Regions from separate parts of the Delftia sp. PX-1 genome, predicted to be linked through region 3. Evidence: predicted binding sites of a transcription regulator. Region 3 holds the regulator's gene; each other region holds the start of a gene.

Region 1 (9,980 bases), 1.7 Mb from region 3:
TCTGGCAGCTCTGAAGCAAGCCGGTCTGGTTGGTGAAATCGCAAAGGTGGTCAAGATCATCAAGAGCGGTGAAATCAGCAAGGCTGTCAAGCTCAACGGCATCGGCGCTACCGCCGGCGCCAAGGCTGCCATCGAAGCTGCCGGCGGCAGCATCGCCTGATTAATGATCTGAAAGAAGACATCCGTGGCTACTAGCGCAGCTCAAATTGCAAAAACCGGAAAATTCGGCGATCTTCGCCGCCGTCTGGTTTTTCTGTTGCTCGCGCTGGTCGTTTACCGCATCGGGGCTCATATCCCCGTGCCGGGCATCGATCCAGCGCAGCTGCAGCAGCTGTTCAATGGCCAGCAGGGCGGCATTCTCAATCTGTTCAACATGTTCTCGGGTGGGGCGCTGTCGCGCTTCACGGTGTTCGCACTGGGGATCATGCCGTACATCTCGGCATCGATCATCATGCAGCTCATGACCTACGTGGTCCCTACATTCGAGCAGCTGAAAAAGGAAGGTGAATCGGGTCGTCGCAAGATCACCCAGTACACCCGCTATGGCACTCTGGGCCTGGCGATTTTTCAGTCCCTGGGAATTGCCGTGGCTCTGGAAAGCTCCGCAGGTCTGGTTCTGAGCCCCGGTTTCGGCTTCCGCCTCACGGCGGTGGTCAGCCTGACGGCCGGCACCATGTTCCTGATGTGGCTCGGTGAACAGATCACGGAACGTGGTCTGGGCAACGGCATCTCGATCCTCATCTTTGGAGGTATCGCCGCAGGTCTGCCGAGCTCCATCGGTGGTCTGCTGGAGCTGGTGCGCACCGGTGCCATGAGCATCCTGGCCGCGATCTTCATCGTTCTCGTGGTGGCAGCCGTGACGTACTTCGTCGTGTTTGTCGAGCGGGGACAGCGCAAGATCCTGGTGAACTATGCGCGTCGTCAGGTGGGTAACAAGGTGTATGGCGGTCAGTCTTCGCACTTGCCGCTGAAGCTGAACATGGCGGGGGTCATTCCTCCCATCTTCGCTTCCTCGATCATCTTGCTGCCGGCGACCGTTGTGAACTGGTTCAGTGCAGGGGAATCCATGCGCTGGCTGAAGGACATTGCTAGCACGCTGACCCCCGGTCAGCCGATCTATGTGATGCTCTACGCCACCGCCATCATCTTCTTCTGCTTCTTCTACACGGCCCTGGTGTTCAACAGCCGGGAAACCGCCGACAACCTGAAGAAGAGTGGTGCCTTCATCCCCGGGATCCGTCCCGGTGACCAGACGGCCCGCTACATTGACAAGATCCTGGTTCGCCTGACCCTGGCTGGTGCGGTGTACATCACATTCGTGTGCTTGTTGCCCGAGTTCCTGATCCTGAAGTACAACGTCCCGTTCTACTTCGGTGGTACATCACTGCTGATTATTGTGGTGGTGACCATGGACTTCATGGCCCAGGTGCAGAACTACATGATGTCGCAACAGTACGAATCGCTCCTCAAAAAGGCGAACTTCAAAGCGACACTTGGCAATTGAACTAAGTGATGGGCCTGGCCGGCGGTGCCGGCGGGTCCAGTAAGAGTTAGTAGACGCCCATTCGATCTATCCATCGCGGGCATGTTTCCCGGTCGATAGGCCGTAACGGATGTAGAGTTTTAGGAGAATGAAATGAGAGTTTCGGCTTCGGTCAAAAAAATCTGCCGTAACTGCAAGATCATCCGCCGCAAGGGTGTGGTGCGAGTGATCTGCACGGACCAGCGCCACAAGCAGCGCCAGGGTTGATAGGAAAGTTTGAGGACGAATAATGGCACGTATCGCTGGCATTAACATCCCGCCGCATCAGCACGCTGAAATCGGCCTGACCGCTATCTATGGGATCGGTCGCACCACTGCACGCAAGATCTGCGAAGCCGCTGGCATCGCATATTCCAAGAAAATCAAGGAACTGACTGACGGCGATCTGGAAAAGATCCGCGATCAGCTGACTTCCCTGACGCTGGAAGGTGATCTGCGTCGCGAAACAACGATGAACATCAAGCGTTTGATGGACATCGGTTGCTATCGCGGTTTCCGTCATCGTCGTGGCCTGCCCATGCGTGGTCAGCGTACCCGCACGAATGCACGTACCCGCAAGGGTCCGCGCAAGGGTGCCGCGGCTTTGAAGAAATAAAGAGATTGAAAGATCACTATGGCTAAGTCTCCCGCAAACAACGCTGCACAGCGCGTTCGCAAGAAAGTCCGTAAGAACATTTCGGACGGCATTGCCCACGTGCACGCTTCGTTCAACAACACGATCATCACCATCACCGACCGCCAAGGCAACGCTCTGTCGTGGGCCTCCTCGGGTGGCCAGGGCTTCAAGGGTTCGCGCAAGTCGACTCCCTTCGCTGCCCAGGTGGCTTCGGAAGTGGCTGGTCGTGCTGCCATCGAACAGGGCATCAAGAACCTGGACGTCGAAATCAAGGGTCCCGGTCCCGGCCGTGAATCCTCGGTTCGCGCCCTGGGCGCCCTGGGCATCCGCATCACTTCCATCGCGGACGTGACGCCGGTTCCCCACAACGGCTGCCGCCCTCAAAAGCGCCGTCGTATCTAAGCTTTTTCACCAAGCCCACCGCCGCCCAGATGTGTAACATCGCGGGCGGCTCCCGTGCTTGTGCACGGCAGATGACACAAAGGAAATCAAGTGGCACGCTATATCGGCCCCAAGGCCAAACTCTCCCGCCGTGAAGGCACTGACCTGTTCCTGAAGAGCGCACGTCGCTCGATCGCCGACAAGTCCAAGTTCGACACCAAGCCCGGTCAGCACGGCCGCACTTCCGGTCAGCGTACTTCCGACTTCGGCCTGCAGCTGCGTGAAAAGCAGAAGGTCAAGCGCATGTACGGCGTGCTGGAAAAGCAATTCCGCCGCTACTTCGAAGCCGCCGACAAGAAGAAGGGCAACACCGGTGCCAATCTGCTGTCGCTGCTGGAGTCGCGTCTGGACAACGTGGTGTACCGCATGGGCTTCGGCTCGACCCGCTCGGAAGCGCGTCAGCTGGTGTCGCACAAGGCCATCACGGTCAACGGCCAATCCGTCAACATCCCTTCCTACATGGTGAAGGTGGGTGACGTGGTCGCCGTGCGTGAAAAGTCCAAGAAGCAGGCCCGCATCGTCGAAGCCCTGCAACTGGCTGGTCAAGTCGGTTTCCCCGCATGGGTGGAAGTGTCGGCCGACAAGGCTGAAGGCACGTTCAAGAAGTCGCCTGACCGCGACGAGTTCGGTGCAGACATCAACGAATCCCTGATCGTTGAGTTGTACTCGCGTTAATTCCGCGCAGCGACATTTCTGTAAAACCGTCCCCCAGCCGCGAGGCATCGCGCTGGGGTGCTTCACCAGCCTTACCGGTGTAACGAGCCGGGGGTATTGAGAGGAAGTCTGCATGCAAACCAATTTGCTGAAGCCCAAGACGATCAATGTCGAGCAGCTTGGCCACAATCGCGCCAAAGTTGTTCTGGAGCCGTTTGAGCGTGGCTACGGCCATACGCTGGGCAATGCCCTGCGCCGTGTCCTGCTCTCGTCCATGGTGGGTTACGCAGCGACGGAAGTGACGATTGCTGGTGTGTTGCACGAGTACTCGTCCATTGACGGTGTCCAGGAAGATGTGGTCAACATCCTGCTGAACCTCAAGGGTGTGGTGTTCAAGCTGCACAACCGCGACGAGGTCACGCTCTCCCTGCGCAAGGATGGCGAAGGCGTCGTGACGGCGCGCGACATCCAGACGCCCCACGACGTGGAAATCATCAACCCTGATCATGTCATCGCCAACCTGTCGCAAGGCGGCAAGCTGGACATGCAGATCAAGGTCGAGAAGGGCCGCGGCTATGTGCCCGGCAATGTGCGCCGCTATGGCGACGAGTCCACGAAGTCGATCGGCCGTATCGTGCTGGACGCTTCGTTCTCGCCCGTCAAGCGCGTGAGCTACGCCGTCGAATCGGCCCGCGTTGAACAACGCACCGACCTCGACAAGCTGGTGGTGGAGATCGAAACCAATGGTGCGATCACTGCCGAGGACGCCGTGCGCGCCTCCGCCAAGATCCTGGTGGAACAGCTCGCCGTGTTCGCTCAGCTGGACGGCGGCGATATCGCCAGCGTCTTCGATGCTCCGGCCGGTGGCCGTGGTGCCGCAACCGCCTTTGATCCCATCTTGCTGCGTCCCGTGGACGAGCTGGAACTCACCGTGCGTTCGGCCAACTGCCTCAAGGCAGAGAACATCTACTACATCGGCGACCTGATCCAGCGTACCGAAAACGAGCTGCTCAAGACCCCCAACCTGGGTCGCAAGTCGCTCAACGAGATCAAGGAAGTCCTGGCTTCCCGCGGTCTGACGCTGGGCATGAAGCTGGAGAACTGGCCGCCTGCTGGCCTGGAAAAGCGCTAAGCACTATAATTGCTGGCTCTCCTTTTTGGAGAGCCTCAGTGCCTCGGGCAGTACCTGATACGGCTGCCCGAATTAATCAACAACTTGCGCAAATTCGGTTGAGGCAAGCTGCAGATCCGGTAACGGGTCCAGGCTTGCATCCTTGTTTGCGCAAGCCCTAATTACATATTTTAGGAATAAAGCACCATGCGTCACGGTCACGGCCTCCGCAAACTCAATCGCACCTCTTCGCACCGCCTGGCGATGCTGAAGAACATGATGAATTCGCTCATCGAGCACGAAGCCATCAAGACCACCGTTCCCAAGGCCAAGGAACTGCGCCGCGTGATCGAGCCCATGATCACCCTGGCCAAGGTCGACACCGTTGCCAACCGCCGTCTGGCATTCGACCGCCTGCGCGACCGCGACAGCGTGACCAAGCTCTTCAACGAGCTGGGCCCCCGCTTCGCAAAGCGTCCTGGTGGCTACACCCGTATCCTGAAGATGGGCTTCCGCGTGGGCGACAACGCCCCCATGGCCTTCGTGGAACTGGTCGAGCGCGCTGAAGAAGGCGCCGCCGAAGCCAAGGCAGCTGAATAATCTGCTATAATTTTGGAATACCGCGCGATGGAGCAGTCTGGTAGCTCGTTGGGCTCATAACCCAAAGGTCGGAGGTTCAAATCCTTCTCGCGCAACCAAATTGAAAAGGGCTACGACAACTGTCGTAGCCCTTTTTTCATGCCCTCGCGCCAGGGCAAAGGCCAGGCAGACAGCCCGGCATCAGCCGCCCAGCTGGTTGCCGATGCGCTGGCCCAGCCGCAGGCGCACGCGGTGGGCGATTTCCTGGGCGGCATCGGGGCTGAGCACCTCGCTGATGTGCAGCAGCTCGGTGTAGTGCATGTACAAGAGGCCGCGCAGGGTCTTGAAAGCGGCCTCGTGGTCGCCGCCGCAGACGCTGGCGTCATCGGCCAGCACGCGCTCCACCACGCCGGCCTGCAGCAGCGGGATCTTGCAGATGACGGCGTGGCGGGCGATCTCCAGGTCGATCTCCTGGAGCCGGCATTCCCATTCCTCGGGCAAGAATCGGTTGGCTGGCATGTCGGCTTTTCTCCTTTTTTCACTGCATGGGTACACCGGGGCGAAAGGCACCCGGTCTGGGGATGCTGTCATGTGAGCGGGGCTCGGTGGCCTGGGTCGCCAGGTTTACTGGCCCGGCCTTGATGCCTGTCAAACTTCGGTGGCGCAGGCGCCCGCTGGAAGCCGGGCTCATGCTGCACTGCATCATGATGTCAGTCATGCGGCGCGGCCGCCAGTGCCCGTGCAGGCTGGTGGGCTTTTGCTCCCGGCAGGCCATGCTCTCTCGGCGCCGCTCCGGCAACGCAAAGGATCCACATGCTCGAGAAGATTGCCTCGCTGTTCCGCTACTTCAAGTCGGCCGTGCCGTTCCGGCTGGTGCCGGCGCTGATCGCCACCGCCGTGCTGTTCGGGCTGCTGCTGGTGCCCGTGCCCGAGGGGCTGACGCCCAAGGCCTGGCAGCTGGTGGCCATTTTCCTGACCACCATCGTGGCCATCATCCTCAAGGTCATGCCCATTGGCGTGATGGCCTTGATGGCCATCGTGATCGTCTCGCTGTCCCAGGTCACGTCTGGCTCGTCCAAGGGCGCAGTCACCGATGCGCTGAGCAGCTTTTCCAGCCCGCTGATCTGGCTGATCGTGGTGGCCATCCTGATCTCGCGCGGCCTCAAGAAGACGGGGCTGGGCAACCGCATCGGACTGATGTTCATCGCGCTGCTGGGCAAGCGGACCATCGGCATCGGCTACGGCCTGGCGATCTGCGAGCTGGTGCTGGCACCGTTCACGCCCAGCAACACGGCGCGCGGCGGCGGTATCGTGCACCCCATCATGAAGTCCATCGCCAATGCCTTCGAGTCGGACCCGGCCAAGGGTACGCAGGGCAAGGTGGGCACCTATCTGGCCCTGGTCAACTACCACGCCAATCCCATCACCTCGGCCATGTTCCTGACCGCCACGGCGCCCAATCCGCTGGTGGTGGACTTCGTGGCCAAGGCCACGGGCCAGGCCCTGCACCTGAGCTGGACCACCTGGGCGCTGTACATGCTGCTGCCGGGCCTGCTGTGCCTGCTGCTGATGCCGCTGGTGATCTACCTGCTGTCGCCTCCCGAACTCAAGGCCACGCCCAATGCCGTGGAGTACGCGCGCAGCGAGATGGCCCGCATGGGGCCGCTGTCGGGCAAGGAGCGCGTGATGCTGGGCACCTTCGGCCTGATGCTGCTGCTGTGGGCCAACGTGCCGCAGATGCTGTTCGGGCCTGCCTTCACGCTGGACCCGACGGTGGTCGCCTTCCTGGGCCTGTTCGTGCTGATCATCACGGGCACCATCGACTGGGATGACGTGCTGTCCGAGAAAAGCGCCTGGGACACGCTGGTGTGGTTCGGCGCCCTGGTCATGCTGGCCGAGCAGCTCAACAAGCTGGGCGTGGTGTCCTGGTTCGCGGTGGGCATGAAGAACGCCATCGTCGCCAGCGGTCTGGACTGGCTGCCGGTGGCGGCCATCCTGGTGGGCGTGTTCGTGTTCTCGCATTACCTGTTCGCCAGCACCACGGCCCACATCAGCGCCATGATGCTGGCCTTCCTGACCGTGGGCGCGCAGCTGATTCCGGCCGACTATGTCGTGCCCTTCATGCTGATGATGACGGCCGGCTCGGCCATCATGATGACGCTGACCCACTACGCCACCGGCACTTCGCCCATCATCTTCGGAAGCGGCTATGTCACGCTGGGCAACTGGTGGCGCGTGGGCGCGGCCATGTGCGTGATCGAGCTGCTGGTCTTTGCCGTGGTCGGCAGCGCCTGGTGGAAGCTGCTGGGCCTGTGGTGAGGGCGAAAGCCCTCATGCGGTGGTCCGTGGCTCGCCCAGCGACAGCATGAGCCGGTTGGCCCAGTTGAAGAAGGCCGTGCCGTGCAGCACATCGGAGATGGCGGCATCGTCCAGGCCGGCGGCGCGCAGCGCATCGATGTGGGCGGGCTCCAGCGCAGGCGGCGTCTGGGTCAGCGCCACGGCCGCCGTGACGATGGCGTTCCAGCGCGGTCCCAGGTCCGTGCCCGGACCCTCGTCGAGCAGGCGCTGCACGTCGCCGCCCCGGCGCGAGAAGTGCGTGGCAAAGCGCGCATGGACCGAGGCGCAGTAGATGCAGCCATTGGCGCGCGAGGTGGCCGCAGCGGCCAGCTCCCGCTCGGCACGCGGCAGGCCGGCGTCGGGGTTGTAGAAGATGTCCTTGTCGGTGCGTGTGCGTGCGCCCAGCGTGTCGGGGTCGCGCGCCAGCAGGCGGAAGTAGGGGGACTGCGCGCGTGAGGCATCGACCAGGCCTGCACGGTGGCGTTCGGTCAGCTCGCTTTCGTCCAGCGGCTCAATCCATGGCAGCCAGTCGAGCTGTTCCTGGGTGAAGACCTGGGGAGCGGCGGAGTTCGTTGAGGTCATGGCTGGGCTTGCAGGGTGGTGGGTTGATGGGCGGCCGGGGGCGCGGGGCGTGCAGCCAGCACGCGCAGCCCCGCCACCACGCGGATCTGGAAGGACAGGAAGGACGCCAGCTGGGACACGATGACGATGTCCGTCTCGCTCCAGCCCGCCTGTTGCAGCGCCTGCAGGGCCCCAGCGCTGGCGTCGCGCGGGTGGTAGGCCAGCAGGTGCGCATGGGCCAGCGCCGCGGCCAGGCGCGCGCCCAGCAGCGCGGCATGGGCCGGGTCCACGGCATAGGCGGGGCCGCTCTGGTCTTCGCGGCTCAGCGGGCCTGCCGGGTAGCGGCCGTACGGCCCGTGCGGGCCGCTGCCGGGCTGAAGGCTTTGTGCACGGCCCCGCACGACTTCGGATGCCACGGCGGCAGCCAGTTCCGCATCTTCGGCCGCCAGCGCCTTCGCATAGAAGGCGGCGCTGCGCGGCTCGCCATGAAGCCCGGCCGTGAAGGCGGCCAGGGCCAGCCGCTCGCGCAGCGAGACCGTGCCGGGCACGGGCTCGGCGGGCGTGAACAGGGCGGCAAAACTCTGCTGGGCCTGCGTGCGCGCCTCGGTGCGGTGGCGGCGCACGCGGTCCAGGGCGCTGCCGGGGGTGATGCCGGCGAGGTGGTCGATGACGTCGTCCGGAAAACGGGGCTGTACGGTGGTGTTCATGGTCATGCGGCTTGCAGCAGTCCGGCCCGGGCTGCGGGGAGGGAAGAGGGTGCCTGCAGATCTGCACGGCGCCAGCCCAGGGCTGGTGCCACATGGGCGGCCGTCAGCTTGATGGAGCGCAGGATGGCGTCGTGCGGCGGGTCGATGGAATGCACCTGGAAGACGATGTCGCTCACGCGCGCCAGCGCCGTGTCGGCGCGCAGCGAGGCGATGACCTCGTCGGGCGTGCCCACATGCACGTCGTAGGCGGCGATGAGATCGGCCAGCGGCGCCTGCGGATCGACGCGGGCCGCCCACTGCGAGGGCTGGGCGGCATGGCGCCGGGCCGCGCGGCGCAGGCCGGCCTCGGCCCAGCGCAGCGCATCGTCTCGGCGGTCGGCCACGAACAGCGTGCGCGAGCCCAGGATGCGCGGCGCCCGCCCCGCGGGCAGGCGGGCAAGGTAGGCGTCGATGATGGGGTTCTGGATCTCGGACAGCGTGGCCTGCGGCGCACCTTCGGGCCGTGGCTGGGTGCGCGACAGCATCAGGCCGTCGCCGTTGGCCCCGGCCCGCGCGCCGCCCTCGGCCGAGAACGTGGCCTGCCAGACGCGCTCCAGCAGCTGCGGCGCGGCCGGGTACAGGTGCACGCCACCGGCCAGCGCGCGCCCGGCCCAGGCGTCCTGCAGCACACCGAAGTTGCGCGCGAAGACGGCGCCGCGCTCGGCGCCCTGCACGCCAAAGGCCTCGAAGGATTCGGCCGTGCCGCCCGTGCCCAGGCCCACTTCCAGGCGGCCGCCGGTCAGCAGGTCCAGCACGGCCGCATCCTCGGCCACGCGCAGCGCGTTTTCCAGCGGCAGCGTGATCACGCCCGTTCCGATGCGGATGCGCCGCGTGCGCGCCGCCACATGGGCCAGGAAGACGAAGGGCGAGGGCAGGCCGCCCTCGCTTTCATGGAAATGGTGCTGGGCTACCCAGGCCGAGTCGAAGCCCTGGGCCTCGGCATGGGCGATCTGCTCGGCCACCAGGCGGTAGCGCTCGCCGGCCGGCACATCGTCGAGCAGGCGGCTGAAGAAGCCCAGGCGCGGGCCGGTGCGGGAGCCGTGGCCACGGTTGGTATCAGGCGGGGTGAGGGACAAAATCAATGCTCCTTTTGCCGGGAATGGCGTCCATGAGTTCGCGTGTGTAGTCGCTGGTGGGGCGCTGGAACACCTCCTCCACGCTGCCCGCGTCCACCACCCGGCCCGCGCGCAGCACCGATACCGTGTCGGCGATCTGGCGCACCACGGCAAGGTCGTGCGAGATGAAGAGATAGGTCAGCCCCAGGTCCTGCTGCAGCTGGGCGAGCAGGGCCAGGATCTGCGCCTGCACCGTCACGTCCAGGGCCGATACGGCCTCGTCCAGCACCAGCACCTGCGGCTGCAGCACCAGGGCGCGCGCAATCGCCACGCGCTG
Region 2 (9,980 bases), 1.4 Mb from region 3:
CACAGATATCTACGTTTCGACGCTGACCGCCGATCTGGAGCAGCAGTTCATCGACGCGGTCGGACAGAGCCGCAAACTGCACGCTCCATGGGTTTCGCCGCCCAGCACGGCACAGGAGTTCCAGGGCTACCTGGCTCGCGTGCAGGAGCCGTCGGGTGCGGCATTTGTGATCTGGGAGTGGCGCAGCGATGGTTTTGCCGGGGTCGTGCAGATCACGAACATCCTGATGGACCCGTTCCGCTCTGCCCATATCGACTTCTTTGCATTCTCGGGCTTCGAAGGGAAGGGCCTGATGAAGGAGGGCCTCGCGCATGTCGTGAAGCAGGTCTTCAGGACTTCGAAGCTGCATCGGCTGGAAGCCAACATTCAGCCTGAGAACAAGGCAGCCATAGCACTGGTGAAGTCCTGTGGTTTCAAGTTGGAGGGGTTGTCGCCCGCATTCATGAAAGTCGGTGGTCGCTGGCGAGATCACGAACGCTGGGCGCTGTTGTCCGCGTAGTCGCTGCCCGGATCCGTCAGCGCCTGAGGGTTCTCCATGAACTGGTCTCGCAAAGGACGCAGCACCTTGTCATCCTGGGAAGTGACGAGACGTCGAAGAAGGTGAAGCACACCGAGGTGCAGACAAGGCCTAACAGTGGGCTTGTTCTTGCCTGACGTATCCCCCGAAAACAGCTGGACAGCGTCCGGAACTACAGGGGCGAGATCTGCGGCGCGACAAACGCAAAAAAGCCGCATAGGTGCTGAGATGACAGGCGAAGGCGCTCGTTACAATGGAACTCCATGGTTCACTGCACTCTCACCACTACCATCTCCACGACCGCTTCCTGCGGACCGTGTGAAGTGCCGTGAGTCCCAGTTGAACCACTTCCCAGGCCCGCCAGCGATGGACAGGGCCCTTTTTTTTGCCCTTGCGTCGCCGGCACCACGCAAGGAGTTGTTCTCATGTTTGCTCTGTTAGTCCTCGATGTTCAGGTCGGCCTGGTCCGAGGCCCTGAACCCATGTGGCGCTGCACCGAGGTGCTGGACACCATCAACACCTTGATGGCACAGGCCCGCCGTGCGGGAGCGCCAGTTTTTCTGGCTCGTCACATCGGTCCCGTGGGAACGCCCATTGGCCCAGGCAGCCCACTGACCCAACTCGCACCCGAACTGCAACTGGACGGCAGTGAGGTTGTGTTCGAAAAACACCGCCCAAGCGCCTTTGCAGGCACCGATCTGTTGCAGCAGCTTCAAGCACGCAACGTGACCGGCCTGGTCATCACCGGCATGAAGACTCAGTACTGCGTGGACACCAATTGCCGGGTCGCTCGCGATCTGGGCCTTGATGCCGTCCTTATTGCGGATGGACATACTTGTGCCGACACCCCCCAGCTTGCAGCGCAGAAGATTGTGGAACACCACAACGCGACGCTGGCAGGGGCGTTTTGCGCGGTCATGCCCGCAAACGCCTGGGATTTCTCGGCACCGGTTCACACCTGATCTGCGGAGTCCGCCCATATTGAGGCACACGCTAGCGATTGCAGCGCCATTTGTCTTTCAGACCACCGGGCCATGGGCCAATGCCGACGGCCTGGTCCTGCCTTGCGCTGATTCCCTGACCTGTGCTTGTCCGACAAGGGCGTGCCTGGGCGGCACCCATGCTTGAGGCCATGAACACACCTCCTCCCAACACCCCTGGCCAAGTGCCCACGTCGTCGTCCCGCAACCGGTTCGCCACCAAGCGGACCATGTACATCGCCGCAGCCGTCGTGGCCGTGGCGCTGATGATGGTGTTTGCGCCCTGGTAGGCGCGATCCACTGTCATGGTCCCGCCCATGCCCGAAAGGGCATGAGAAAGCCCGCCATTTGGCGGGCTGTCGTTTTGGGGAATCGCTTGCCTCAGTGCGCAGGGTGCGCCGTCGGTGCTTGCGCCGTGGGGAGTCGGGCCAGCTTCTGCGAGCAATCGCTGCACACGTGCCACGCATGGAATTGGCGGGCGCCTGTGGCGGGCTTTTCCTGTTCGCACTGCATGCAGAAGACGGCGGGGGCCAGGTCCAGGAGCCGGATCGGCTCTCTGCCTTTCTTGGGACTACGCATAGCTCTCCTTCAAAGTGTTGCTCCTCGGTATCCATTGGGCGCCGGGTTGGAAAAGGCGGTCGTCAGCGGGCGCGCCAAGGCGCAGCAGAAGCCGGCGCCATCGAGGGTGCGTGTTCAACTTACAGCCAGGCCGTCTCACGGTTGTGACTTTTGCATGACCGTGTGGGGAAGGCGCCGCAGCTGTTTGACAGCGTGCTTCGGGCAGCCCTAGAATTTTTGCTCCCATCCCTGCGACCATTGCGAGCCTGACATGAACCTGTGACGCCTTCGGACCTTCGTCCGACCAATCCCCCGAAGCCCTTTGCCGGCCGACGGCGGACGCCTGCGTCACCTCCTGCCTGTTCGTTGATTGCTCTGCGTTTCCTGAACGCAACCCGGCGTCGCCGTGCGGCCTCCTTTCGGAATTTTTGAAAGAGTGCCCATGACGGAATCCATCGATATCCTTACCCAAACACGGCCGCCTGGAACCAGCAGGCTGCCAAGTCCTGCGACTGGTCGCGCCCGGTCGACAGCGCCGAAATAGCACGGGCCCGCGCCGGAAGCTGGCAGGCGCGGCTCACGCCAGGCCCCTTGCCTGCCGGCTGGCTGGATGATGTACGCGGCCTGCGCATCCTCTGCCTTGCCAGCGGCGGCGGCCAGCAGGCGCCCATTCTTGCTGCGGCGGGCGCCCAGGTCACCGTCTTCGACGCCTCAGCCGGCCAGCTTGCGCAGGACCGGCACGTGGCCGAGCGCGAAGGCCTTGCGCTGACCTGCGTGCAGGGCGATATGCGCGATCTGGGGGTCTTTGCAGACGCCAGCTTTGATGTGATCTTTCACCCCATCTCCAACCTCTACGTGCCCGATGTGCGGCCCGTATGGCGTGAATGCGCGCGGGTGCTGACGACGGGCGGGCGTCTTCTGTCCAGCTTCTGGAATCCGGTGGTCTTCGTGGAGGACCGTGATCCTGCATTGCGCGAGCAAGGACTCGTGCGGCCCGCATGGCGCCTGCCGTATTCCGATGTGGCAGATTTGCCGCCCGAGGCGATTGCGGCCAAGCGCGAGCGCAACGAGGCCCTGGTGTTCGGCCATACGCTGGCCGATCAGATCGGGGGGCAGTTGGATGCGGGGCTTGTGCTGACGGGCTTCCACGAGGACTGGCAGCCCCACGCCCGTTTTGTGATCGAGAAGTTCGTGCCGACCTTCATTGCGACACGTTCGATGAAGGTCTGAACGCGCTACCTACGGCCTGGACCGGCCTTGCCGCGCTCAGGTGCGCAAGGCCGGTATCCAGGTCTGTTGCTGGGCGGGTTCTGCCACGGGCTGCGCCGGTTGCGGTCGGGGAGCAGGGCCTTTGGCCTGGGGCGATGGCTGGGCCTGCCGCACCTGCTCGGCGCCGGACTTGGCCAGCAGCAGCATCACGGCCATGCAGATCAACGTCAGCAAGAGCACCACGCAGATGGGGCCCAGATCCACGGAGGCGATGTCCAGCCCCTTCAGCGACTGCCAGCGTTCTGAGCGTATTTCCAGCGGTTCTTCGGGATCGGCCATGACACCTCCACTGCGTTGAGTGTGCCTCCATGCTAGGCGCAAGTGAGCATGCAAACAATATGGGAACTTCGCCAGGATGCGAGGGTATACCGCAGGCAGCTACTTGACCCACATCAATTGCGCCGCCACGGCCAGGGCGATGGCCAGCAGCACCAGCAGCACCAGCCTTGCCACGATGGTGACCGCCTTGCGGCGCGCTGCTTTGCGGGTGTTGCGCGGACGAGGTGGGGTAGGCGGCGGCTCCGTGGCATCCAGGGCTGCAATTCTTTCCAACCAGTCCTGGGTTGTTGGCAGGGCAGTGGCGGGCGGTAACGAGGACGGGGACGAACCGGGCTTGCCGCGGTTCATGGCTCCAGCTCCTGCCGCATCTCTTCCAGCACCTCCAAGGCACCCTGAATCATGGCTTGCCTGTGCTCCAGCGCAGCCTTCTGGGTCTGCAGCCGTTCCAGCTGCTCGGCTACCTGCGCCTCGTCGGCCCGCAGCTTCTTCAGCCGCTCCTGTATGGCCTCCATTTCCGGGGCGCTCATCTGCCAATCCTCCAGCATGCGAAGGGCGGGGCACGTGGCCCGGTCCCTTCTCACAATTCACACGAATGCCGGCAATTATCTGTGCGTCTTAGCGACTGGCTATGAATGAATTGATATAGATTGTCATCGGCTGGCGCAGAAGGGGGCCGAAAGCTTGCCGCTGCATGCGCACGGTGCTGCGCAGATCAGAGCAGCGCAGTTCAATGCGCGAGGAATTTGAGAAAGATCCGCCCCTGCCGGGTTCTGACCTCGGTCCCTTCGATAAAGCCCATCAGTCTGGCCGAGCCGTCCATGGAGTACAGCGCCGGCCCATCGATGCGGTAGATGAGCCTGGTCCCGCACCGGACGAATTCATCGCCTTCGACACGCCCGATTTCGTGTCCGCGCCCATCAAGCACAGTCCACGAGCGTCCTGCAATCATGGCCTCACCCGGCGGTTGCCGGTCCCCAAGTGAAAGCGTCAATCTAAGGAACGCTGGGCGTCTGAGTCTGAGCGAATCTGAGCAGTTGTGCAAAGCCGGGCCACCGATGCCTCGGGTGGCACCCTGCGCAAATTCGTGTGCGCCCGGCCCAAGCCGCATCACGCCGGCCAAAAGAAGCTGGCTGCGGTCTAGGGGCACTGCGCGCTTGGGCGCTTGAGTGGTGCGCAGGCAAGTAGAATTGTTTCATATCAAAGACATGCTGCTCTGAAAGTTGCAGCGACCGGGCCCGCTTGGCGGGCCTTGTGCATGGGGCGCCGTCCCGCAGCCTGTATCTGGGTGCATGTCCTGATTCTCTGTGGGCCCGGCCTGCGATCCAATCTCGCGCATGGGGCTGAGCCTTCTCGTCAAATTGCTCTCATTTATGAAGTTCTGCTGTCGCCAACCGGATGCGCCTGTGGCATTGCCTTGCGGCTTGCCTGGGGTCAGTTCCGTCCGGTGGACGCTGCGCTGCGGAGGGCGGAGGTGAACGAGCAGGCGCTGTACGATCTGGCCCCCGTTCTGGAGCTGATGCTGCTGGGCCTGTTGCTGGCGCTGGGACCCTTGGCCTGGGTGTGGCTGCGCAACCGCAACGGTGGCTCGCTCAAGCGGCTGCAGGCACTGTCGGTGCTGACGCTGTTCCTGACTTTCGACCTGGTGCTGTTCGGCGCCTTTACGCGTTTGACCGATTCCGGCCTGGGCTGCCCTGACTGGCCGGGCTGCTATGGCAGCGCCAGCCCCATGGGCGCCCGCGCGCAGATTGCCGAGGCGCAGGCCGCCATGCCCACCGGGCCGGTGACGCATGGCAAGGCATGGATAGAGATGGTCCACCGCTATCTGGCCACCACCGTGGGCGTGCTCATCATCGCCATGACCATCATGGCCTGGCGGCGTGCGCGCCGCCAGGGCAGGGCGGGTGGCGCCCAAGGCGTGGAAGGCGCACGGCGGGGGGCCATGAGCCCCTGGTGGCCCACGCTGGCGCTGTTCTGGGTCTGCCTGCAGGGTGCCTTTGGCGCCTGGACCGTGACCATGAAGCTGTTTCCGGCCATCGTGACCCTGCACCTGCTGGGCGGCACGGGCCTGCTGGCCTTGCTGTGCGTGCCCGCCGTGGGGCTGAGCCGGGCGGCTCGCCAGCAGCAGGCAACGGTGATTTCCCCGGGCCTGCGTGCTCTGCTGTGGCTGGGCCTGGGCTTGCTGGTGCTGCAGGTGGCACTGGGTGGCTGGGTCAGCACCAACTATGCGGTGCTGGCCTGCAGCAGTTTTCCGACCTGCCAGGGCAGTTGGTGGCCGGCCATGGATTTTTCGCAGGCGCTGCAGATCTGGCGTCCGCTGGGCCTGCTGCAGGACGGCAGCAACATCAGCCTTGCGGGCCTCACGGCCATCCACTATCTGCACCGCCTTGCGGCCTATGTGGTGGTGGCCGCGCTTGCCGGGCTGTGGTGGCGGTTGGGCGAGGCGCCTGCCCTGGCGCCGCAGCGCCGCGTGCTGGCTGGGTTTTTGGTGTTGCAGGTGCTGACAGGCCTGTCGAACGTGGTGCTGGACTGGCCGCTGGTGGCTGCAGTGCTGCATACGGGTGGCGCAGCCGCGCTGGTGACCGTGATTGTTTGGTGCCTGGCGGCCAGTCGCCCGGGCACGCTGCGGGCCGGGTTGCCGGTTGCCCGTGGAGAGATTGCATGAGTAAACAAGCTTCCCTGAGTGTCGAGTCCTCACGCTGGACGCAGTTCTATGCCCTGACCAAGCCCCGCGTGGTGCAGTTGATCGTGTTCTGCGCGCTGATCGGCATGGTGCTGGCCGTGCCGGGCTGGCCCAACGCCGACCAGTGGCTGCACATGGCGCTGGCCTGCCTGGGCATCTGGCTGGTGGCGGGCGCCGCAGCGGCCTTCAACTGCCTGGTGGAGCGCCATATCGATGCGCGCATGAAGCGCACCTCCTGGCGGCCCACGGCGCGCGGGGAGCTGACCAGCCAGCAGGCCCTGGCCTTCTCGGCCATCCTGTGCACGCTGGGTGCGCTGGTGCTGCTGCTGTGCACCAATCCGCTGACCATGTGGCTGACGCTGGCCACCTTCGTGGGCTATGCCGTGATCTACACGGTGATCCTCAAGCCCGCCACGCCGCAGAACATCGTGATCGGCGGCGCCTCCGGCGCCATGCCGCCCGTGCTGGGCTGGGCCGCGATGACGGGCCAGGTCGGACCCGAGGCGCTGATCCTGTTTCTCATCATCTTCCTGTGGACGCCTCCGCATTTCTGGGCGCTGGCGCTGTACCGCGTGGAGGACTACCGCCAGTCGGGCCTGCCGATGCTGCCCGTCACGCATGGCAGCGAGTACACGCGGCTGCAGATCCTGCTGTACACGGTGATCCTGTTCGCAGCCTGCATGCTGCCCTTCATGTACGGCATGAGCTCCTGGCTGTACCTGGTGGTGGCCGTGGTGCTGAGCGTGGGCTTTTGCGGCTATGCCTTCGCGCTGTGGCGCAATTACTCGGACGAGCTGTCGCGCAGGACTTTCCGCTTCTCGCTGGTGCATCTGAGTGTGCTGTTCCTGGCACTGCTGATCGATCACTACCTCTGGCTGGGCTGATGGCCTGAGGGCCATGGCCGCGCAATGACAAACCGGGCCCTTGAGGCCCGGTTTGTCTTGGTGCCTGCCGTCTTACTTGATCTGCCGCTTTTCCAGCTTGCGCGCCAGCGTGCGCCGGTGCATGCCCAGGCGGCGTGCGGCCTCGGAGATGTTGAAGTCGCTCTCGGCCAGGGTTTCGTGGATGTGTTCCCACTCCAGTGTCTTAATGGAAGTGGGGTTGCGCGACAGCTCCACGTCGGTGCGGCCTTCGAGGCGGCCGAAGGCGGCCTCGATGTCGTCGGTGTTGGACGGCTTGGCCAGGTAGTGGCAGGCGCCGAGCTTGACGGCCTCCACGGCCGTGGCAATGCTGGCATAGCCGGTGAGCACGACGATCAGCGCCTCGGGGTTGTGCTGGTGCAGCATCTGCACGCAGCTCAGGCCCGAGGCATTGCCGGCCAGCTTGAGGTCCATGACGGCGTATTGCGGCGAATGCGTCTGCAGCAGCTCGCGCACTTCCTCGGCGCTGGCGGCCTGCAGCACGCGGTAGCCGCGCCGCTCGAACGATCGCGTCAGCGTGCGTGCAAACGTTGCATCGTCTTCAACCAGCAGCAGGAGGCGGGAGCTGTCCATGGGCGATTCGGGTTCCTGTGGGCGCCGCTTCAGGCGCCGGGTTCAATGGCAATCGATGACAGGGGCAGGCGGATCTCCACCTCGCTGCCCCTGGGCGGGGTGTTCCTCACCTGAACGCGTCCGCCCAGCGAGCGCGCCACGTTGAGCACCAGGAACAGGCCCAGTCCGCGGCCCGGGCGCTCCGTCTTGGTGGAGATATGGCGCTGGCCCAGCTGCTCCAGCACGGCAGGTGCAAAGCCGGGACCCTTGTCGCGCACGGTTATGCACAGCATGCCGGTGCGCACGGACAGGTGCAGCGCCACATGGCCGGGAGATGCCTCGGCGGCATTGTCGAGCACATTGCAAACCATTTGCTGCAACGCGGTATCCGAAAGAATGGGGAAGTCCTCTTCGGCCTGGACATAGTCGAAACGCTCCACCGCATGGCGTGACTGCCATTGGGCGACCACTCCATCCATGAAGGCATGCAAGGTCGTGGCCTGGGGCGCGTCGGCGCGGGTTTCGCCGGCGGACATGAGCACGCTGGAGACGATGGATTTGCAGCGCAGCAGCTGCTGCTGCATCTCCTGCAGGTCGGCGAGCAGATCGGGATCTTGCGTGATGACGGGCATGCGCTGCCAGTCGCCCAGGATGACGGACATGGTCGACAGCGGCGTGCCCAGCTCGTGCGCCGCGCCCGTGGCCAGCAGGCCCATGCGCACGATGTGCTCTTCCTCGCTGGCGCGCTGGCGCATGTTGGCCAGCCGCGCGTCGCGCCGTCGCAGGTTGGAGACGATGCGGCGCAGGAAGACCACCAGCAGCACCGTGGTCAGCCCGAAGCTGATCAGGATGCCGCTCACGTACAGGCCGGGCAGCCCGTCCGGCCCCGCCGCGCCAATGGGCAAGGGCCAGTGCACGATGGCCAGCACCAGGGTGCACAGCGATGTGCTGGCGACGATGATCCAGGCGTGCACGGGCCTGAGCAGCACGGCGCCCAGAATGCCCTGCAGCAGGAACAGGTAGATGAAGGGATTGCTGGCGCCGCCGCTCAGATACAGCTGTATGGCCAGGGCGAGCACGTCGGCCAGCAGGGCCAGGAACAGGTTGCGCGCTGAGATCTGGCGGCGGTGGCTGCGGTACCAGTAGATGTAGCCGAGGTTGGTGAACACACTGGCCATCAGCACCAGGGCCATGGCCGGCAGCGGCAGGTTGATGCCGAAGCCGTAATGCACCAGGGAGATGGTGATCACCTGCCCGACCACGGCAAACCAGCGCAGCTGTATCAGCAGCTGCATGTTCTGGCGTTCGGTGGTGCGCTCGACGCGGAACAGGGACTCTGAAGGCGAATTCACGCGGGCGATTGTGCGCTACCGCAGGCAGCCGTGGCGCGGCAGGGTCTTGTAGAGGACTGAAGAAAAAGGGCCACCGATGTCATCGATGGCCCCATTGCCTGCGCAAGGCGGTTCTATGGCTTGTCGGCCGGCTGCCGGTCATTGCGCCTGACCAGCCAGGCGGCACCGACCACCATCAGCGCCAATCCGTACCAGGTCAGTGCGTAGACCAGGTGGCTGTTGGGAAAGCGGATCACGGTCATGCCCGGGCGCGGCCAGGTGCCGTCCGCCACGGGCTGGCCGGGCAGGCCGGCGTCGATGAAATAGGGCGCTGCCTTGCCAAGGCCCTGGGCCTGTGCAATGGCCGCCACATCGCGCGAGAACCAGCGCTGCTGAGCAGGATCGTTCTCGCGCAGAAAACCGCCGCGCGGCTCGCTGATGCGCAGCAGGCCGGACACCGTCACTTGGTCCTGGGATGCCTGCCCGGGCTGCGCCTGCCAGCGTGCGCGCTGCTCCGTGGGGATGAAGCCCCGGTTGACCAGCACCTGGCTGCCATCGTCCAGCTGCAGCGGCATCAGCACCCAGAAGCCTGCTCCCAGCTCGGTCACGGCCTGGGTCAGCACGGTCTTGCCTGTCAGCCATTGGCCGCTGGCCTGCACAGCGCGGTATTCATGGTCGGCGGCCGTGATCTGCGGCCATTCGGCGGGCGGGGGCAGGGCAGCGGGCGCGGCGTGCACGCGCTGCTCCACGCGCTCTATGAGATCCAGCTTCCAGGCGCGGCGCTGCACCTGCCAGCTGCCCAGGAAGATGAAGCCCAAAAACAAGGCGATGCCCACCGAGATGAGCATCGCCTGAGCGAGTGGGCCGCGCCGGCGCGATGCGCCTGCGCGGCTG
Region 3 (9,980 bases):
TTCGCCACCTATGGCAACGCCGGCTACATGCGCGAGCAGGTCTGCAAGTACATGTGCCCCTATGCGCGCTTTCAGAGCGCCATGTTCGACCGCGACACCATGATCGTCAGCTACGACACGGGCCGGGGCGAGCCGCGCGCGCCTCGCACCAAGAAGGTGGACTACAAGGCCCAGGGCCTGGGCGACTGTATCGACTGCAAGATGTGCGTGCAGGTCTGCCCCGTGGGCATCGACATCCGCAACGGCCTGCAGTACGAATGCATAGGCTGCGGTCTGTGCATAGACGCCTGCAATTCCATCATGGACAAGATGGAGTATCCGCGCGGCCTCATCCGGCTGACCACGCAGAACGCCATGGCCGGCCTGTGGCGGCGGGCCCAGGTGCTGCGCCGCATCTTCCGTCCGCGCGTGCTGGTCTACTCGGCCGTGCTGATCGGCCTGAGCATGGCCATGATCGTGAGCCTGGCGCTGCGCCAGTCGGTCAAGGTCGACGTGATACGCGACCGGGCGTCGCTGTCGCGCATCGTCGCGGGCGGCAAGCTGGAAAATGTCTACCGCCTGCAGATCATGAATGCCACCGAGCAGGCCCAGCGCTACCGCATCAGCGCCCATGGCCTCGACGGGCTGGAGCTGGCGTCCGAGCAGGAGGTCGAGGTCGGCCCGGCCGAGACGCGCGGCATTGCGGCGCGGCTGCAGATTCCCTACGGTTCCGCCGAGCCGGGCTCGCACACCGTATTCTTCGATATCGATGCCGTGCATTCAGGCGCGGGACGCGCGTCCGAAAAGGCCGTCTTCCTGGTGCCCCGGTGATATGTCTGGCCGGCGCCGCCCAGGCTGCGCCGGCTGTTTGAAAGAAAGAGGTTATCCATGTCTTCCAGTCCCGCAGTCTCCGCGCCCGCCACGGCCCCTTCGCATCCGGACGCCGGCAAGCCCTGGTGGAAGTTCGCCCATGTCTGGCTCGTGGTGGCCGGCCCGGCCGCCGTCGTGGTGGCCGGCGTGGTCACGGCCGTCATTGCGATCAATGGCGCCGATCCCGTGATCGATCCTGACTATTACCGCAATGGCATCACCATCAACGAGCGTGCCGATGGCGTGCGCGAAGTGCCCAAGAGCCTGGCGCCCGCGGTCACCGGCCGCAACCACGCGGCCACGCCCGCGCAGGACCATCCCACGGACCGCTGAACGCAGGAAAATACCGTGCACAAGGCCGCAGTCGCGGCCTTTTTGCATGGTGGATGGCATCTCCAGCATGCGCGAGGGCCAAGGGTTTCCTACAGGCAGTGCAGGGTGCGCAGGGCTTGGCACGGTGCGAGGGCGGCGCGCACAATGAAAGCCACCCCTCGACAGCTCAAGGAGATCGCTGATGTTGGCCCAACGCTGGATGTGGATTGCCTGGCCGGCCTTTCTGGCCGCCGCCGTGATGGAGATGCTGGTATTCGCCTTCGTGGACCCGCTGGAGCTGCACTGGCTCGGCGACCTGGGCTGGTCGCGGCAGGGAATCTACACGCTGGCCTTCTTCGCCTTCTGGGGCGTGACCATGCTGTCCAGCCTCATGACCACCATGCTGGGACGCTCCACGCACGATCTCAACGACGGCGTGGTCTCCGAGCCGGACCCAAATCTGGCCATGCAGGGCCTGGGGCGCGATTGAACCCGCGTGCACTGCAATGGCAATGAACAAGGCCCGCGATCGCGGGCCTTGTTCATTGCCGGGGGGCGGGGCCTTGCGGCCTCACTGGCACTGCTGGCTGTTGACGATGCGCTTGAGCGCGTCCGTGTCCAGGATGCGCAGATGGCGCTGGCGCACCTCGATGATGTTTTCCTCGGCAAACTTCGAGAAGGTGCGGCTCACCGTCTCCAGCTTCAGGCCCAGGTAGCTGCCGATTTCCTCGCGTGTCATGCGCAGCACCAGTTCCGACTTGGAAAAGCCCCGGGCGTGAAGGCGCTGCACCAGGTTGAGCACGAAGGCGGCCAGCCGCTCCTCGGCACGCATGCTGCCCAGCAGCAGCATCACGCCATGCTCGCGCACGATCTCGCGGCTCATGACCTTGTGCACATGGTTTTGCAGGGCCGTGACCTCGCGCGACAGGTCCTCCAGCTTGTCGAAGGGCATGACGCAGACCTCGGCGTCTTCCAGCGCGACCGCATCGCAGGTGTGGTGGTCGTTGACGATGCCATCCAGGCCGATGATCTCGCCGGCCATCTGAAAGCCCGTGACCTGGTCGCGCCCGTCCTCGGTGGCCACGCAGGTCTTGAAGAAGCCCGTGCGGATGGCGTACAGCGAGGTGAAGGACTCACCGTTGCGAAACAGCAGGCCGCCGCGCTTGACCTTGCGGCGCGTGGCCACGATGTCGTCGATGCGCTGCATCTGCTCGGCATCCAGGCCCATGGGCATGCACAGCTCGCGCAGGTTGCAATTGGAACAGGATGCTTTGATGGTCTGAAGGTTCATGGAGTAAACATCAGCGGCGCAGCAGTGCGCCGGCGGTGACCTCGTGGATGGCGATGAGTTGGATCAAATTGTCGCAGCACTGCCGCGAACAACTCTTGATATGAGTCAAGGACGCGGCCAATGGGCTGCGGCACAGTGGACGACATTAGAGGAAAAAACCCATGACCGCTGTCACCCCAGAGCTGCTGCGTCGCTTCGACGTACCGGGGCCCCGATACACCTCGTTCCCCACGGCCGATCGTTTCGTGGAGGCTTTCGGTGCTGAAGACTATATCCTGGCACTTGAGCACCGCAAATCGAGTACCGCAGCGCGGGCCATGCCTTTGTCGCTGTATGTGCATGTGCCGTTCTGCGAGTCGCTGTGCTACTACTGCGCCTGCAACAAGATCGTGACGCGCCACCACGATCGCGCTGCCGTCTACCTGGACTACCTGGCGCGCGAGATGGCCTTGCACACGGCCCATTGCGGCAAGGGCCAGGCCGTCAGCCAGTTGCACCTGGGCGGCGGCACGCCCACCTTCTTCTCGGACGATGAGCTGCGCACGCTGATGGCCCTGCTGCGCGAGCATTTCAAGCTGGAGCCGGGCGGCGAATACTCCATCGAGGTCGATCCGCGCACCGTCAGTGTCGAACGCCTGGCCGTGCTCAAGGAGCTGGGCTTCAACCGCCTGAGCTTCGGCGTGCAGGACTTCGACGAACAGGTGCAGATCGCCGTGCACCGCGTGCAGCCGGCCGAGCAGGTGTTCGCGCTGGTGGCAGCGGCACGGCAGCTGGGCTTTGCCTCCATCAACGTGGACCTGATCTACGGCCTGCCCAAGCAGACGCCCGAGTCCTTCGAGCGCACGCTGGCCCAGGTCAATGCGCTGCGGCCCGACCGCATCGCGCTCTATGCCTATGCCCACCTGCCCGAGCGCTTCAAGCCGCAGCGGCGCATCGCGGCCGAGGACCTGCCCCAGGGCGCCGACAAGCTGGCCATGCTCTCGCGCTCCATCGCGGCCTTCATGGACGGCGGCTATGTCTACGTGGGCATGGACCACTTCGCCTTGCCCGAGGACGCGCTGGCCGTGGCCAAGCGCCAGGGCCGGCTGCATCGCAACTTCCAGGGCTACAGCACCCAGCCCGACTGCGACCTGATTGCGCTGGGCGTGTCGGCCATCGGCAAGGTGGGGGCCAGCTACAGCCAGAACGCCAAGACGCTGGAGGAGTACTACGACGCCATCGACGCCGGCCACCTGCCCGTGGTGCGCGGCCTGGCACTGTCGCGCGATGATCTGGTGCGGCGCGCCGTCATCATGGCCATCATGTGCCAGGGCGCCGTGCTGTTCGAGCCCATGGAGCAGGCCTGGCTGCTGGGCTTTCGCGAGTACTTCGCCCCCGAGCTGGCGGCGCTTCAGGACCTGCAGGCCAAGGGGCTGGTGCAGATCAGCGACGAGGGATTCCAGGTCACACCCATGGGCTGGTACTTCGTGCGTGGCGTGGCCATGCTGTTTGACCGATATCTGCAGGCCGACAAGAACCGGGCGCGGTTTTCGAGGATCATCTAGGCCCCATGCTGTTGTCGCTGCTCTGGACCGCTTTGATCATGGGGCTCGTCGGCGGGCCCCATTGCCTTGCCATGTGCGCCGCGCCCTGCGGCGTGGTCACGGGCGGGGCGGGGCAGGGCACGGTACAGGGTGGTGGGCAGGTGGTCGCCGTCCATGGACTGCAAAGCCGGCTGTGGCTGCGCACGGCGCTGTTCCATAGCGGGCGGCTGGCCGGCTATGCCAGCCTGGGCGCTGCCTCGGCGCTGGCCATGGAAAGCCTGTCCTGGCTCACCAGCCAGACCACGGCGCTGCAGCCGTTCTGGACGCTGACCCATGTCGCCGTGATGGCCTGGGGCCTGGCCATGATGGTGCAGGCCCGCCAGCCCGCCTGGCTGGAGTCTGCGGGCCGCGCCGCCTGGCGGCGCGTGCAGCCCTGGGTGTCCGCCCCTGGCGGCACGCTGGCGGCGGGCTATGCCTGGGCGCTTATGCCCTGCGGACTGCTGTATTCGGCCGTGCTGGTCGCCGCGCTCAGCGGTGGCCCCTTGCAGGGCGCATCGGCCATGGCGGCCTTTGGCGTGGGCAGCGGGCTGTGGCTGGTGGCCGGCCCCTGGCTGTGGCGGCTGGGCCGCCAGCGCCTGAACGGCTTGCGTGCCGAATGGGGCACGCGGCTGGCCGGCCTGATGCTGGTGGGCGTGGCCGTGTGGGCGCTGTGGATGGACCTGATCTACAAGCCCAGTCTCTGGTGCCGATGAACAACAGCGGGGGACAGACTTGGTCCTGAGGGTCGCGGATTGCCTGCAAGGCCCTCAGAACTGGAGATAATGCCCGAATCATCGGCTTACATTTGCCGATTCCTTCAGCCTCGGGGCCGTTGCCGCGCGTGAACCATTCCGTCCTCATCGATATCCGAGACCTCCGTCCGGGCATGTTTGTCCAGCTCGATGTTGGATGGCTAAACCATCCCTTTCCGGTCAGCAGCTTCAAGATCACCTCCAGCGCACAGATCCAGACCCTGAAATCCCTGGGCCTGGAGGCGGTGCGCTGCGTTCCGCACAAAAGCGACGCCTGGCCGGCCGAGGTGCGCACTCCGCCGCCGCAGCCGCTGCCCGCTGTGGCGGCCGCTGCAGCCGAGCCCGCCGAGGAACCCTCACCCGCAGCGCCGCTGCTGCTGTCTGTGCCCAACTGGCGCGGCCGGCTGGAGGACTGCAATGCGCGCTTTCAGAAGGTGGAGCGTGGCTATGTGGCCATCGAAACCACCCTTGCCAGCGCGCCCGAGCAGGCGCGCATGCCCACCGAAGCCCTGGTCGACGGCTGCCTGGCCGAACTGGCCGGCCCGCAGGACGTGGCGATTCACCTCCTGTCCGATGGCGTGGGCAGCAACCAGAGCGTGCATGCCGTCAACGTGACCGTGCTCGGCCTGCTGCTGGGCCGCGCCCTGGGCCTGGAGGCTGCGCTGCTGCGCGACCTGGGCCTGGCGGCGCTGCTGCACGATGCCGGCAAGCCGGTGGCCGGCGCCGAAGGCATGCACGGCCTGGCCCTGGAGTCTTCCGTGCCCGACGCGCTGCGCGACCGCTACGAGCGCCATGTGGGTGAATCGGTGGCCATCGCCATGCGCATGGGCCTGTCGGCCCAGGTCACCACCGCCATCGCACAGCACCATGAGTGGGCCGACGGCACGGGATTCCCGCTGAGCCTGGTGGCCGAGGACATGGAGCTCACGGGCCAGATCCTGGCCCTGGTCAACACCTATGACCGCCTGTGCAATCCCGGCGATGCGCAGACGCCGCACACGCCGCACGAGGCGCTGTCCATGCTGTTCAGCCGGCTGCGCGACAAGTTCGCCGCGCCCGTGCTCAATGGCTTCATCCGCATGATGGGCGTGTTCCCGCCGGGCTCGGTGGTGGAGCTGACCGATGGGCGCCATGCCATGGTCATGTCCGTCAATGCATCACGGCCGCTCAAGCCTTCGGTGATGGTCCATGACGCCAGCGTGCCGGCCGCCCAGGCGCCCGTGCTGGCGCTGGAGCTGTTTCCCGCGCTGGGCATACGCCGGGGCGTGGCTCCTGCGCAGTTGCCGCGCGACGCGCTGGACTATCTGTCGCCGCGCCGGCGTGTCTGCTATTACTTTGAACGGGCGGTGGAATTGGATCCGCCGAAGGTGGCGTCTTGAACAAGCAAGCGCTCAACCGCGCCTGGCCCCGCCTGCTCGATGCACTGCAGGAGGCGCTGTGGCTGATCGATGCCCGCAGCCTGAAGGTGCTGCGCGCCAACGCCGCCAGCGAATCCGTCACCGGCTATGAGACCGATGCCGCCGTGGGACTGCCCGTGCAGGTGCTGGCCGCCACGCCGCAGCAGCAGGCGTTCTGGAGCGACCCCTTCAACTGGCAGGCCGGCGCCCAGTTCATTTCCGAGGTGCGCCGTGCCGACGGCCAGCTGGCGCCCGTGGAGATGCGCGTGCGCGCGCTCGACGGCGAGGTGCTCCTGGTCAGCATGCTGGACCGGCGCGAGCAGGCGCTGCACGAGGCCGAATTCGAAAGCCTGCTGGGCGAGTTGCGCGCCACGCTGGAGTCGGCGGCCGACGCCATCCTGGTGTGCGATCCCGATGGCCGTATCCGCGCCTTCAACCACCGATTCGCCACGCTCTGGGGCATTCCCGAGGCGTTGCTGGTGCGCCGCAACGACGCGGCCATCCTCGATCACCTGGCCGGCCAGGTGCGCGATGCCGAGTCCTACGCGCAGCAGTTGAAGCTGCTGTCGGCCCAGCCCCTGATGGAAGCGTCCGACGTACTGGACCTGCGCGACGGCCGCATCCTGGAGCGCCGCGCCGTGCCCCAGCTGCGCCGGGGCCTGCCCATGGGGCGCATTTTCTCCTTCCGCGACATCACGGCCGAGGCCCAGACCCAGGCGGGCCTGGAACTGGCTGCGCGGGTCTTCGAGTCCAGCCTGGACGGCATCTTCATCGCCGATGACCACATGGACGTGGCACGCACCAACCCGGCCTGCGAACGCTTGCTGGGCGGCATGCCCGTGCAGGGCCGCACGGTGGAATCGCTGTTCGAAGCCACCGAAGACCCATCCGACACGCTGGGCGACCTGGCCCGCATACAGTGGCATCAAGGCGGCTTCTGGGAGGGCGACCTTTGGCTGCGCCAGGCCGGCGGTGCGCGCTGCGCCGTGCGCCTGTCCTGGGTGCCGCTGCGCAATGCGCAGGGCGACGTGGTGCAGAGCATCGGCTTCATGCGCGACCTCACCCAGCAGCGCGTGGCACAGCAGCGCATCGAACAGCTGGCCTACAGCGACGCGCTCACCGGCCTGCCCAACCGGCTCAATCTCACGGAGCGCGTGGATGCGGCCATCGAGGCCGCACGCGCAGGCGGCACGGTGTTCAGCATCCTGTTCATCGACCTGGACCGCTTCAAGATCATCAACGACTCGCTGGGCCACCAGTTCGGCGACCGAGTGCTCAAGCTGGTCGCGCAGCGCCTGAGCGACTGCATGCGGCCGGTAGACATCCTGTGCCGCCTGGGCGGCGACGAGTTCGTGCTCTACCTGCACGGCTGCAACGCCGAGCTGGCTGCCGCGGTGGCCAGGCGCATCCTGCAGGAGATGGAGCGGCCCTTCCTGCTCGACGGCCTGGGTTTTTCCGTGCAGTGCAGCATCGGCGTGGCCCAGTACCCGGCCGACGGCCTCACGCTGGACGAGCTGATCCGCCAGGCCGACACGGCCATGTACCGCGTCAAGGAGCGGGGCCGGGGCCATTTCAGCTTCTACCAGCCGCAAATGAGCGCGGGCCTGCTGTCGCGCATGAAGCTGGAGCATGCCATGCGCCAGGCGCTGGAGCATGGCCGCATGGCCGTGTACTTCCAGCCCCAGGTGCACATCGACAGCGACCGCATCGTCGCGGCCGAGGCGCTGCTGCGCTGGACCGACCCCGAATTCGGCGTGGTCTCGCCCGGTGTCTTCATCCCGCTGGCCGAGGAGTCGGGCTACATCGTCACGCTGGGCGCCTGGGTCATGGAGCAGGCGGTGCAGGAGGCTGCGCGCTGGCAGAAGCAGGGCATGCCGATCAAGGTGTCGGTCAATGTCTCGGCGCTGGAATTTCGCCAGTCGGGCTTTGTCGAGCGCGTGACCGAGCTGCTGCGCCGCTACGGCCTGGAGCCCCATCTGCTGGAGCTGGAGCTGACCGAAAGCATCCTGCTGCAGGATGCACAGGACATGGCGCTGCGCGTATGCCAGATCGCCGATCTGGGTGTGGGCATGGTGATTGATGACTTCGGCACCGGCTACTCCAACCTGGCCTACCTGAAGAAGCTGCCCATCTCCAAGATCAAGATCGACCAGAGCTTCGTGCGCGGCCTGCCCAGCGACGAGGGCGACCAGGCCATCGTCGGCGCCATCATCAGCCTGGGTCTGGCGCTGGGCGTGGAGATCGTGGCCGAGGGCGTGGAAACGCACGAGCAACTGACGGCCATCCACCGCATGCAGGGCCACTACTTCCAGGGCTTTCTGTGCGCGCCGGGCCTGCCGCGCGAGCAATTCGGCGAATGCCTGCAGGCCCAGCGCGCCGGCATCGGCGCCATCGCCTACCGGCAGAGAATGGCCCAGGTGGCAAGCGCTCAGCTGCCCGCGCTCAAGCCCTTCCAGAGCATGTAGGCCGCCAAGCCGAACAGCAGCGTGGCGAAGATCCGCTTGAGCTGGGCCACGGGCAGCCGGTGCGCGGCCCGCGCGCCCAGCGGTGCGGTCAGCACGCTGCAGCAGGCCAGTGCCAGCAGGGCCGGCAGCCACAGGTAGCCCAGCGAGTATTCGGGGCGCCCCGCGTCACCCGCGCCTGTGAAGATCAGGCCTGCCGCATTCACCACGGCAATCGGAAAGCCCAGCGCCGCGCTGGTGCCCACGGCCATGTGCATGGGCACCGAGCAGCGCATCATGAAGGGCACGCTGATGAAGGCCCCGCCTGCCCCCACCAGCCCCGAGATGAAGCCCAGGCCCGTACCCGCGCCGTACAGCCCCAGCGGCCCCGGCAGGGCGCGCGTGGCCGTGGGCTGGCTGTTGCTGCGCAGCATGCGCAGCGCCATGTAGCCGATGAACACGCCAAAGAACAGCGCCAGGTACTTGCCGCGCAGCAGTGCGAAGACTCCCAGGCTGGCCAGCAGCCCGCCCGTGATGATGCCCGGCGCCAGGCTGCGCACGATGTCCCAGCGCACGGCGCCGCGACCGTGGTGGGCGCGCAGGCTGGAGATCGAGGTGAACACGATGGTGGCCATGGCCGTGGCGATCGCCATCTTCACGGACAGGTCCGGGCCGACCCCGCGCTTGTCGAGAAAGTAGGTCAGAAACGGCACAAGCACCATGCCGCCGCCCACTCCCAGCAGGCCGGCCAGGAAACCGGAGCACAGGCCCAGCAGGGCCAGTTCGAGAAACAGCAGATCAGGCATGCGGCGGCAGATCGGTAGTGAAGGGGCGGGCAACAAAAAACCCGGCGCACCGTGGAGGTGCGCCGGGTTGGAATCAGGTGTCTGCAAAGACCACCGGGCCGTCATCCTGAACCGGGGTTCAGGGGGGCAAGGGCAGCCAGACGTTGGGTTCATCTGACGCGAGACGATCACGCTCGAATGGCAATGTACCAAGCCCGGGCTCATAGAGCATTGGTCCAAGGAACTATAAAGCCCGGCGGGTTTGCAGACGCCTCCATTCTAAGGCCGTTGATCAGGCCCGCGATCAAGTTCTTTGAACGGCATGGGCTTTTCATTGACATGGGCGATGCAATGAAAACAGCCTCCGAAGAGGCTGTCGTGCGGGGCAAGGAAAGGCAGCGGCGGCCCAGGCTCAGATCAGCCGCGCATCGCCCTCCAGGGCCTGGTCCAGGCGCAGCACCAGTTGCTCGGCAAGGGCCTGCTGGCGCGCACGCTCGGCCAGTTCCTCGGGGCTGGGCTCGGGCGGCTGGGATGGGGCGTTGTGCTGGGAAGCGGCCTCGTCATGCAGGGACTGCATCTCGGCCTGGGCCG

Evidence for each region. The regulator FNR, encoded in region 3, switches genes on or off when oxygen is low (the NO sensors DNR and NnrR bind a similar motif). The targets are predictions, from matches to a motif close to TTGATNNNNATCAA.
Region 1: the regulator FNR is predicted to act here: its motif matches at 5,583-5,596, upstream of ACN20X_RS05145 (DASS family sodium-coupled anion symporter).
Region 2: the regulator FNR is predicted to act here: its motif matches at 4,791-4,804, upstream of ACN20X_RS19110 (COX15/CtaA family protein).

What each region holds. Positions count from the first base shown of each region.
Region 1 covers NZ_CP184763.1:1,092,737-1,102,716, forward strand. The annotation lists gene rplO (50S ribosomal protein L15) at 1-160, shown strand, start outside; gene secY (preprotein translocase subunit SecY) at 185-1,504, shown strand; gene rpmJ (50S ribosomal protein L36) at 1,637-1,750, shown strand; gene rpsM (30S ribosomal protein S13) at 1,773-2,138, shown strand; gene rpsK (30S ribosomal protein S11) at 2,157-2,561, shown strand; gene rpsD (30S ribosomal protein S4) at 2,652-3,275, shown strand; gene ACN20X_RS05125 (DNA-directed RNA polymerase subunit alpha) at 3,388-4,386, shown strand; gene rplQ (50S ribosomal protein L17) at 4,573-4,965, shown strand; tRNA gene ACN20X_RS05135 (tRNA-Met) at 4,987-5,063, shown strand; gene ACN20X_RS05140 (hypothetical protein) at 5,146-5,463, opposite strand; gene ACN20X_RS05145 (DASS family sodium-coupled anion symporter) at 5,758-7,263, shown strand; gene ACN20X_RS05150 (alkylhydroperoxidase domain protein) at 7,276-7,863, opposite strand; gene ACN20X_RS05155 (CMD domain protein) at 7,860-8,555, opposite strand; gene ACN20X_RS05160 (putative FMN-dependent luciferase-like monooxygenase) at 8,552-9,664, opposite strand; gene ACN20X_RS05165 (dipeptide ABC transporter ATP-binding protein) at 9,645-9,980, opposite strand, start outside.
Region 2 covers NZ_CP184763.1:4,159,731-4,169,710, reverse strand. The annotation lists gene ACN20X_RS19150 (GNAT family N-acetyltransferase) at 1-499, shown strand, start outside; gene ACN20X_RS19145 (cysteine hydrolase family protein) at 943-1,479, shown strand; gene ACN20X_RS19140 (hypothetical protein) at 1,650-1,787, shown strand; partial or broken gene ACN20X_RS19135 (class I SAM-dependent methyltransferase) at 2,498-3,285, shown strand; gene ACN20X_RS19130 (hypothetical protein) at 3,322-3,603, opposite strand; gene ACN20X_RS19125 (hypothetical protein) at 3,703-3,951, opposite strand; gene ACN20X_RS19120 (hypothetical protein) at 3,948-4,130, opposite strand; gene ACN20X_RS19115 (hypothetical protein) at 4,331-4,552, opposite strand; gene ACN20X_RS19110 (COX15/CtaA family protein) at 5,075-6,265, shown strand; gene cyoE (heme o synthase) at 6,262-7,167, shown strand; gene ACN20X_RS19100 (response regulator transcription factor) at 7,240-7,776, opposite strand; gene ACN20X_RS19095 (ATP-binding protein) at 7,806-9,107, opposite strand; gene ACN20X_RS19090 (SURF1 family protein) at 9,221-9,934, opposite strand.
Region 3 covers NZ_CP184763.1:2,755,254-2,765,233, forward strand. The annotation lists gene ccoG (cytochrome c oxidase accessory protein CcoG) at 1-810, shown strand, start outside; gene ACN20X_RS12755 (FixH family protein) at 868-1,182, shown strand; gene ACN20X_RS12760 (hypothetical protein) at 1,364-1,651, shown strand; gene fnr (fumarate/nitrate reduction transcriptional regulator Fnr) at 1,733-2,452, opposite strand; gene hemN (oxygen-independent coproporphyrinogen III oxidase) at 2,614-3,996, shown strand; gene ACN20X_RS12775 (sulfite exporter TauE/SafE family protein) at 4,002-4,727, shown strand; gene ACN20X_RS12780 (HD-GYP domain-containing protein) at 4,901-6,145, shown strand; gene ACN20X_RS12785 (bifunctional diguanylate cyclase/phosphodiesterase) at 6,142-8,628, shown strand; gene ACN20X_RS12790 (sulfite exporter TauE/SafE family protein) at 8,592-9,410, opposite strand; gene ACN20X_RS12795 (cell division protein ZapA) at 9,802-9,980, opposite strand, start outside.